Linked DNA regions of Accumulibacter sp.. The protein of the gene in region 2 interacts with the protein of the main gene of each other region in a pairwise test. Links are inferred from orthologs where the notes say so. Each region holds a gene or a part of one and is shown on either strand. Other genes may lie near its edges.

What was found. Proteins that work in one complex are often made in the same cells at the same time.
Region 1: the proteins of cysE (region 2) and cysK interact in binary tests that used the Escherichia coli proteins (3 or more experiments, as listed by UniProt). The link is inferred for Accumulibacter sp. from one-to-one orthologs.

The regions. Positions count from the first base shown.
Region 1 is NZ_JAZKUG010000001.1:3,200,415-3,205,736, forward strand. What follows is about bases 1,494-4,446. They hold cysK (cysteine synthase A), read right to left. Parts: upstream 3,487-4,446; coding sequence 2,500-3,486; downstream 1,494-2,499. Other genes in these bases: V5B60_RS14235 (RtcB family protein), read right to left, coding at 1,494-1,739; yiaA (inner membrane protein YiaA), read right to left, coding at 4,111-4,446. Outside these bases: V5B60_RS14230 (sulfite exporter TauE/SafE family protein), read left to right, coding at 1-395; more of V5B60_RS14235, read right to left, coding at 567-1,493; more of yiaA, read right to left, coding at 4,447-4,551; V5B60_RS14250 (phospholipase D-like domain-containing protein), read right to left, coding at 5,060-5,322.
Region 2 is NZ_JAZKUG010000001.1:3,343,262-3,348,117, forward strand. What follows is about bases 552-3,515. They hold cysE (serine O-acetyltransferase), read right to left. Parts: upstream 2,428-3,515; coding sequence 1,675-2,427; downstream 552-1,674. Other genes in these bases: V5B60_RS14720 (cysteine desulfurase family protein), read right to left, coding at 552-1,069; iscR (Fe-S cluster assembly transcriptional regulator IscR), read right to left, coding at 1,126-1,617; V5B60_RS14735 (RNA methyltransferase), read right to left, coding at 2,492-3,295; V5B60_RS14740 (inositol monophosphatase family protein), read left to right, coding at 3,362-3,515. In the rest of the region: more of V5B60_RS14720, read right to left, coding at 1-551; more of V5B60_RS14740, read left to right, coding at 3,516-4,171; V5B60_RS14745 (hypothetical protein), read right to left, coding at 4,208-4,672.

The sequences.
Region 1 (5,322 bases), 140 kb from region 2 along the record:
TCGGACGCTTCGACTGGAATCTCCGCTGCGCGCGCGTACTCGGCGCCACCGGCGTGCTGAGCGGTCTGCTCAGCGGCCTGCTCGGTGTCGGTGGCGGTTTCGTCATCATTCCGGCGCTCGGCCGATACTCGGATCTGCCACCGGCGAGCGTCATCGCCACCTCGCTCGGCGTCATGACGCTGGTAGCGCTCGGCGGCGTCGGGGCGGCAGCGCTGGCTGGCGGTATCGTCTGGCAGCTTGCCCTGCCTTTCGCCGCCGGCGCGATGGCCGGTCTGCTTCTCGGCCGCCTGCTCGCGGCGCGCCTCGCCGGCGAGCGCCTGCAGCAGGGCTTTGCCGTTCTCTGTCTGGTCGTCGCCGGGCTGCTGCTCGGACGCGTCGTCGCCGCCGTCATCTGATCACCCTGCCGGAAGCTCGGGAAGCCCAGCGTGACGCCGGCGCGCGGTTCTGGCATCTGCCCCCCTCCGCACGCGGGAGAAGGCTCGGGGATGAGGGGAACGGTCATGACTTGCATCATCACCGGTGTCTCGACAGTCATGGCCGTTGGCTGCCGTCAAGGATGAGTGCCTTCATCCCTTGACGCAGACGACCTGCCGCAACGTGTGGATGATCTCGACCAGCGAGCGCTGCGCCTGCATGACGGCGTCGATATCCTTGTACGCCATCGGGATTTCGTCGATCACCGCCTGGTCCTTGCGGCACTCGACGTGTGCGGTCGCACGTACCTGGTCGGCGATGGTGAACCGTCGCTTGGCCTCGCTGCGGCTCATCCTGCGTCCGGCGCCGTGGCTGCACGAGCAGAACGATTCCTCGTTGCCGAGACCGCGCACGATGTAACTGCGTGCGCCCATCGAGCCGGGGATGATGCCCAGTTCACCGCGGCGGGCGGAAACCGCCCCCTTGCGCGTGACATAGACTTCGCTACCGAAGTGCGTTTCCTTCTGCACATAGTTGTGATGGCAGTTGACGGCTTCCAGATCGATGCCGAAGGGCTGGGTGATGAGCTTGCGCACTGCCGCGATCAGGTTGGACATCATCGCCTGCCGGTTACGGCGCGCGTAGTCCTGCGCCCAGCCGACCGCTTCGAGGTAGTCGTCGAAATGCGCACTGCCTTCCTCGAGATATGCCAGATCGCGATCGGGGAGATTGGCCAGGTGCTGCCGCATGTCCGCTTGCGCGAGCTCGATGAAGGTGTTGCCGATCGCGTTGCCGACGCCGCGCGAGCCGGAATGGAGCATGAACCAGACGCGATCGGCCTCGTCCAGGCAGACTTCGATGAAGTGGTTGCCGGTTCCGAGCGTGCCCAGATGCTTGTGGTTGTTGGTCGACTGGAGACGCGGGTACTTGGCGACGATGCGCTGAAACCCGGGCAGCAGCTCGCGCCAGAGCGCGTTGACCAGGTCCGGAGGGTTCTCCCAGCTCCCGTCGTCGCGCTTGCCGCGGCCGACCGTGCGCCCGTGCGGTACCGCCTGCTCGATCGCCGTCCGCAGCGCATGCAGGTTGTCGGGCAGGTCGGCGGCGTTCAGCGTCGTACGCGTCGCGATCATGCCGCAACCGATGTCGACGCCGACGGCCGCGGGAATGATCGCACCGCGTGTCGGGATGACGCTGCCGATTGTCGACCCCTTGCCGAGATGGACGTCGGGCATCACCGCGAGGTGGTGAAAGATGAACGGCAGGCGCGCCGTGTTGATCAGTTGCCGACGTGCCTCATCCTCGACCGGAACGCCTTCGGTCCACATGCGGATCGGCTGGGCGCCGGGAAGTGCGATCACTTCGCTCGCAGACTGTCGCCTGGCTGCCTCTTGCATGACTCGTTTCCTTTCTTCATTCCGCTGCGGCACGGGTGGTCGCAGCTTCGCCACCAGACCGTTCCTTGCTCCGTTGCTGCTCGCGGGGCGAATGCGTGCCGACCGCCGCGCGCAGCGCTTTCGACGCGAATGCGAAGCTGCGGTCAGCATCCTGAGTCCGGCATCGCGGCCCGCAACGCCGCTTGCAACGCCCTGATCGAGTTCGGTCGCGGCTCCGACAGTCTGTTCGCCGCCCGTTTGCCGTTTCAGGGCTGTGGCAGGGCCAGGTCAACGATGCCGATCGTCTGCGCAAGTACCCGGCGGGTGTTGGCTTCGAATGGCGGCGGATTTCTCGGCAGGGGAGGGCAGACTGATGCGGGCCGGGCAACGATCGCCCGGCAGTGACACGGGACGGCCTTGCCGTCTGGCAAAGGCTGCAGCCCGCTTCGCACAGGCGAGTCGCCGATCGGATGAAAACCCGGTGGCGGCTGCGCCAGCGGATCGGCGTCGCGCGCCGGGGCCGCCTTCTGGCAGCGACGGACGGCGAGCCGGGGCAGGTGGTGGCGCGGCTGGCTCGCCCGCCCGCGGTGTGGCGAGGCGCTCCACCAGCCCGCCGCGGCGCGCCGGCATCCGGCCGACGTGGCCGCCACGGCCCCGGGTGTCGACCCGTTCGCCTGGCGGTGGCGCAGCATGGTGGCCGCAGGGTCGCCTTCTAACCGCCTGGCAGCGCCTGGCCGGTGGCGTCGAACATGCCATCGAACAGCACCGAACTCAGGTAGCGCTCGCCCGAGTCGGGCAGCACGACGACAATGGTCTTGCCGGCGTTCTCGGCTTTCCTGGCGTGGCGAAGCGCCGCGGCGACCGCTGCACCACACGAAATCCCGGCGAGGATGCCCTCCTCGCGGGCGAGGCGGCGCGCGTAGTCGACTGCCTCCTCGTTCGAGACCTGCTCGACGACGTCGACCAGCGAGAGGTCCAGCACCTGCGGCACGAAGCCGGCGCCGATCCCCTGGATCTTGTGCGGCCCCGGCTTCGGCGTTTCGCCCGCGAGCGTCTGCGTGAGCACCGGGCTGGCGGAGGGTTCGACTGCCACCGACAGGATGGGCTTGCGACGGATGTTCTTGATGTATCGCGAGACGCCCGTGATGGTACCGCCGGTCCCGACCCCGGAGACGAAGATATCGATATCGCCGTCGGTGTCGTCCCAGATCTCCGGGCCGGTGGTCTTCTCGTGAATCGCCGGGTTGGCGGGGTTCTTGAACTGCTGCAGCAGCACATGGCGGTCCGGGTCGGCAGCGACGAGCTCCTCCGCCTTGGCAATGGCGCCACTCATGCCCTTGGCGCCTTCGGTCAGTATCAGCCTGGCGCCATAGGCCACCAGCAACTTGCGCCGCTCGATGCTCATCGTTTCCGGCATGGTCAGGGTCAGCGGAATGCCGCGTGCCGCCGCGACGAAGGCGAGGGCGATGCCGGTATTGCCGCTGGTCGGCTCGACCAGTTCCTTGCCCGGGCCCAGCAGACCGCGCTGCTCGGCATCCCAGATCATCGCCGCACCAATCCGGCACTTGACCGAATAGGCGGGGTTGCGGCCCTCGATCTTGGCGAAGACGCTCGCCGGTGCGCCGTCGGCGATTCGATTGAGCTTGACCAGCGGTGTACGGCCGATGGACAGGGAATTGTCTGCATACCATTTGGACATGCGGATCTCCTGGGGCGAAAAAGGTTGTGGGGATGGCAGGTTGCCACGATCGGCTGCCCTGCCACGACTCCTTAAGCACGCGACTACCAAGCTTAGCCGCTGCAGTATGCCACGCAAAGACGAAGTTCTTCTATGTTCATGCCCGCCTGATGGATTCGCCCGGGCGCGGACGAAGACCAGCCACCTGCTGGCTCTGGGCGTCCGCCTGAAGACGGCGATCCACCTCGGCGACACGCTGGAACTCTCTGATGAAGAGGTTCGCGATCTTCGCGCCGGCCTCGCGCCGATAGAACCGAGCTGCTTCGAGCAGGTCTTGCTCAGCGCCTTGACGGAGCGCCCATTGTGTGCACCTGCTGTGGGGCGTCCACGGCGATCGTCAGAGCGCGCCTTCCGTCGTCCTTCCCAAGGTCACTGCCCGCTCCCCCTCTGTGTCAGATTAGTTGTCGCCTCGATAGGATCCGAAACAGAGGGCGATAAGGAGTAGACAGAGATGGCGAGATACGGGCACGACTCGCGGGCGCTGCGCGAGGCAACGATGGGCCTCAGCCCAGGGCTGGCGTTCTCACGACAAGGCTGCCTGTGAAATCCGCCGGACCCGGACCAGTGGCCTCGTACGGCGCGACCTCAATCGTCCGGCAGCGTCGCCGCGCTCTGCAGGGGCGGCTCGTCCTTGAAGTGCGCGAGGTCGCGGATGTTCTTCTGCACGGCGACGGCGCCAAACAGACTGAGGAGAAAGGACATCGCGTAGAAGCCCTTCTCGGAGGCCACCAGCGTGGCGTTCCACAGCCCGACGGTGAGCAGAAGCACCGCCAGGAGCAGCGAAACCCAGCACAGGCCGTAGTAGATCGCGGTCACGGGGATGCTTTCGATCCGGTCGCGCACCGACTTCTGCAGCGAGACGGCCGAGAACAGGCCGTACATGAGGACCGTGAAATAGTAGCCCTTCTCGTTGAGCGCCATGTCGGCGTTCCAGAGGCCCGTCAGGTAGGCGATGGCACCCACCAGGAGGGCTGCCCACGATGCGCCGATGAAGGCTCCGGTCGGGCGTTGCGGTTGCGCTTGCATGTACGGCTCCTTTGCTTGGCGTTCATTCCCGTCACGATGTGCTGAGGAGTCAAAAGGGCACGGCCCGCGTCTTCCCCCCTGCGACGCGGAAAAATGAGCAAGTCATCGCCTGTCAGCTCAAGCAGCCACACCTCGGCTACGCCCGGTGCCCTAAGCCACCGGCGTCGGCCACGCTGTGACCGTCGCCGACGTCGATGCGGCGCCGCGCCCAGTCCATCCGCTCGCTCATGCAAGCCATGTAGGCCTCCCCTGCGCAGCAGTTTGCGCTCGGCTCGCGCCGACGGATGATCAATCCCAGCGCAGCGGGCCGAGTGTAGGGATCGCGCAAAAAGGTGTCAATCCGCCAGTCGTCTCACGGCGCCCCGGCAAACTCCTCCCGCTCGCCAGCACCGCGGCGTAAGCGCATGGAGAACGATACGCGCTGCGGACGCGTTCAGCGCTGGCGGCGATCGCCACCGGCACCGCTCGATCGTCATCGTCGGCGGGCGAGGTCGGTCGTGGAAGAAGCCTAGAGTTCTAGAAAGCGGAACTCGTCGCTGTCGGCGATGCGCACGACATCGCCGGCGTACAGTGCGCTGCTGCCGTCGACCCGCTCGCCGTTGCGGAAGGTGCCGTTGCCGCTGGCGAGGTCGCTGAGCGTGCAGATGCCGTCGTCGAGGCTGATGCGGGCGTGGTACCTGCTGACGCGGGCGCTGCCGATCACCACGTCGTTGTCCTGCGCGCGTCCGATGGAGTTCATCCCGGCACGCAGGACATGGCGCAGTTGCGGGT
Region 2 (4,856 bases):
CACGCCCCAGGCTGACACGTACCGCGCCGCGCGCCAGTTCATCGTCGACGCCCATCGCGCGCAACACGTGCGAGGGTTCCGGGTTGGTGCTCGAACAGGCGGCGCCGCTGGCCACGGCGTAGCCGGCGCGGTCGAGATGGCCGACCAGCGTCTCGCCATCGACGCCGGCGAAAGCGAAATAGACCGTGTTCGGCAAACGTTCCGCGCTCTGCCCGAAGAGCCTGCCGCCCAGCGCGACCAGTCCTTCCTCGAGCTGCGTCCGCAGCCGGTCCAGCTGGCTGGCAAGCGCGGCCCGGCGCGCGACCGCGAGCTGGCAGGCGACGCCGAAACCGACGATCGCGGCAACGTTCTCGGTCCCCGAACGCAGGCCACGCTCATGGCCACCACCGGCAATCAGCGGTTCGAGCTCGAGGCGCTTGTCGAGGATCAGGGCCGCTGCGCCCTTCGGTCCGCCCATCTTGTGCGCCGACAGCGTCAGCGCGTGCACGCCGCAACCGTTGAGGCGGCGGAAATCGACCGGCACCTTGCCGAAGGCCTGTACCGCGTCGCTGTGGAACCAGGCACCGGCGGCCCGGGCGCTCACGGCCAGCGGCTCGATGTCCTCGATGACGCCGGTTTCGTTGTTGGCGAGCAGGAGCGAGACGATCCTCGGCTTGCGCGCCATCACCGCTGCGTACCGCTCGCGATCGATCCGACCGGCAGGGTCTGTCGGCAGCTTCTCCAGGTTCCAGCCGCGCCGTGCGAGTTGCTCGGCCGGTCTGAGAACGCACGGGTGATCGGCGGCACCGACCGCCAGCAGGCCCGGCCTGAGGCAGGCGGCGGCGCCCTTGAGCAGCAGGTTGTTGGCTTCGGAGCCGCCGCTGGTGAAGACGACTTCGCTGGCGTGGGCGCCGACCGCGGCCGCCACCTGTGCCCGCGCCTCATCGATCGCCCGTCGCGCCGCCCGGCCATACTCATGCCGGCTGGAGGCATTGCCGAACTGCTGCGAGAAGTAGGGCAACATCGCCTCGACCACCTCCGGGTCGACCGGGGTCGTGGCGTTGTGGTCGAAATAGACGGGCGCGAACATGGGGTTGCGAACGCTCAGCGGTCGTGGATCAACCGACGCGACTCCTTCACGGCCTCTCAGCCGCTGACCGCCAGGGTCTTGGCGTTGCGCGGCTTTTGCCGGCTGCGCCGCGCATCCTGCAGGATCGCGACGTGGCCGCTCTTGCGGATCTGCTGCTCGACGAGTTCGGACAGGCTGACCGAACTGAGATACTCGTACATCTTGTCGTTCAGCGTCGCCCACAGTTCGTGCGTCATGCAGCGCTCGTCGTCGTGACAGTTCTCGCGGCCACCACACTGCGTCGCATCGAGCGGTTCATCGACGGCGCGAATGATGTCGGTGACCGTCATCTGGCTGGTCGGGCGAGCCAGACAGTAACCACCGCCGGGGCCGCGCACACTCTCGACCAGGCCGTAGCGGCGCAGTTTGCCGAACAGTTGCTCAAGATAGGAAAGGGAGATCTTCTGGCGGTCGCTGATGCCGGCCAGAGAAACGGGGCCGTCGCTGCAGCGCAGCGCCAAGTCGATCATTGCAGTGACGGCGAAGCGTCCTTTTGTTGTCAGTCGCATGGCTCCTCCTTGTAGAGCGGTTGTTCGGACAATCCAAGTCTAGTGGACCGGTGGTGATTAGTCAACTATTTTACTCAGGTATTGGGGGTCGAACGGGTCACTGCGCAGCAGTTCGCCGTCAACCTCGACTCCGGCTGCCTCGACCCGCGTCAGCAACAGGGCAAAACGGCGGTCCACCTCGACGGCATGGTCGAGCAGGCCGTGAATCGCCCTCGCCAGCGGATCGTCCTGATCCGCCGCCAGCGCATAGGCGGAAAAGCCGAGCTTCCCAGCCATCTGCTCGCGCTTCTGCGCCTGCGCCGGGTCGATGATGCGGGCAGGGTTGCCGACGGCGGTGGCGCCCGCTGGAACGTTCTTGACGACGACCGCATTCGAACCCACCTTGGCTGATGCGCCGACCGTGATCGGTCCGAGCACCTTGGCGCCGGCGCCAATGACGACGCCGCTTTCGAGAGTCGGATGTCGTCTGCCCTTGTTCCAGGAGGTGCCGCCGAGGGTCACTCCGTGGTAGAGGGTGACGTCGTCGCCGATCACCGCCGTCTCGCCGATGACGACACCCATGCCGTGATCGATGAACAGGCGGCGGCCGATCTCTGCCCCCGGGTGAATCTCGATGCCGGTGAGAAAGCGCCCGAAATGCGAGACCAGGCGGCCGAACCAGCGCAGGTGGTGCGTCCACAGCCAGTGCGCGAGGCGATGCGAGGCCATGGCATGGACGCCCGGGTAACAGGTCAGCACCTCCCAGAAGGTCCGGGCAGCGGGATCGCGGTCGAATACCGACTGGATGTCTTCGCGCAGGTGGCTGAACATGGGGTGGAAGTCCTTGAGCGGGGCAACGGGAAAGCCTGGCGGCATTCTACAATAGCCGACCAATTCAGTCATCTATGCCTTCGGGGTGGCGATCGACGTACCGGGTGGTGCTCTGCCGTTCGACCGCATCGAGCAGGCCGCGCAGGATGTTGATCTCGTCCCGTTCGAGTGCGGCGCGCCCGAACAGGCGCCGCAGCTTGGGCAGCAGCCGGCGTGGACGTTGCGGGTCGAGGAATCCGCTGCGCACCATCACCCGTTCGAGATGTTGATAGAAGCGCTCGATGTCCTGGTGGCTCGCCGGTGGCGAGGCGAAGGCGACGGTTCTGCTGCACGCCGGTGGGTCGTTGGCGAAGGCCGCGAGGCGCAGCTCATAGGCGAGGACCTGCACCGCTGCCGCGAGGTTGAGCGAGCCATAGTCCGGGTTTGCCGGGATGAACACCGTGCGCTGGCAGCGTTGCACCTCGACATTCGACAGGCCGGCAGTCTCGTTGCCAAAAAGCAGCGCCACCTCGCCATCGCCGGTCCTCGCCAGGATCTCTGCCGCGGCGGCGCGAGCCGCCAGCGGCGGCGGCCCGAGATTTCGCTGGCGCGCCGTCACGGCGCAGGCGAAGCGGGTGTCCGCCAGGGCCTCGTCGACGCTGCTGCACACCCGTGCGGTCGCGAGCAGATCGTCGGCGCCCGCCGCGCGGACGAATGCTTCCTCGTCCGGGAAGCGCTTCGGGTTGACCAGCAGCAGGCGCGTCAGTCCCATCGTCTTCATGGCGCGGGCGGCGGCGCCGATGTTGCCGGGATGGCTGGTGTGCGAGAGGACGATGCGGACACGTTCGAGCGGCAGGTGCGAAGGATCGGCCCCGGCGGCGCGGTTCATATTAGAATCGGGGCTCCTCCACACCAACCGGGCGACAGCAGCCGCCCGTCAGGTTCGTCAGCAGACATGCATCCAGCTCTGAACATCATCATCAAGGCGGCGCGCCGCGCCAGCCAGATCATCAATCGTGCCGCGCTGGACATCGAGCACCTGCAGGTCACCAGCAAGCGCCAGAACGACTTCGTCACCGAGGTGGACAAGGCGGCCGAGGCGGCGATCATCGACATCCTGCGCGAGGCCTATCCGGAGTACGGGATTCTAGCAGAAGAGTCCGGCCAGGTCGCCGGCAGGGCTGCGGGCAGCGAGTACCAGTGGATCATCGATCCGCTCGATGGCACGACCAACTTCATCCACGGCTTCCCGCAGTATGCCATCTCGATCGCCCTGGCGCATCGCGGACAGGTGACCCAGGCGGTGGTCTACGACACGGTGCGCAACGAGATGTTCACCGCCAGCAAGGGGGGTGGTGCCTTCCTCAACGATCGCCGCATCCGGGTGAGCAAGTGTCTTCGCCTCGAGGAGGCGCTGATCGGTACGGGTTTTCCCTATCGCGCCCATGAGCACATCGACACCTACCTCGCCATCTTCAAGGATCTGACGCGCCGGTCGGCGGGAATCCGGCGACCGGGTGCCGCATCGCTCGATCTTGCCTACGTCGCCTGCGGTCGTTTCGATGGTTTCTGGGAGTTCGGCCTGTCGCCGTGGGACATCGCCGGCGGGGCGCTGTTGATCAGCGAAGCCGGCGGCCTGATCGGCGATCTGGCGGGTAACGAAAGCTACCTGCAGACGGGCAACGTCGTCGCCGGCACGCCGAAGGTCTTCGCCCAGTTGCTGCAGCTGATCGACGTCCACCGCACGCCACTGCTGCCGGCCTGAACATCGCGTAACGACGATCGCTGCGGGACGCGTCCCTCAGCCATCGTTGATACCCCAGGTTCCCGGGGCCGGCGGCGGTGATCCCGGCTGCTGCGGAGGGGTCATCGGCGGGCGCACATCGGCGGGACGACGGTAATCGTGACTGCCGCGCTGTTCCTCGCGCCGGCGCCACTCCTCCCGCGCCTCGCGCTCGCGGCGCTCTTCCTTGGCGGCACGCTTGTTTTCGCGCTCCGCCTCCTGTCGTCCGCGCTCATAGCCGCGCTCGTAGTCCTGGCCGCCGTAGCGGTTGTAGCCCTGCTGCCGCTGCGCGTCGCGGTAACCCCGGTCGTAGGCGTCACGCTGGTCGTACGCCGGCTGCCCGTAGCCCGGCTGGCGACCATAGGAGTAGCCGTCGTAAGGGCGATCGTATTGATCGTATTGGGGAGTGGAGTCGCAGGCGGTGACGGCGAAGAGGCTGCCGATCACGGCGGCCAGGGACAGGCGTCTGAGGTCAGGGTACATGCTGGAATTCCTCCGGGGTCGTTGCTGCGAATTGGGCATGTGGCAGGCGGGAAGGTTCGCAATCACCGACTTCCGCCCGCCCGGCAAGTCGAGCGAAGAACGCGCCCGTCGGCAGGACAGCTCGTCGCATGCCGGCAAGGATAAACCATCCTCGGCGCTTGGTGGGCGTGGCGGGCCAGTCACG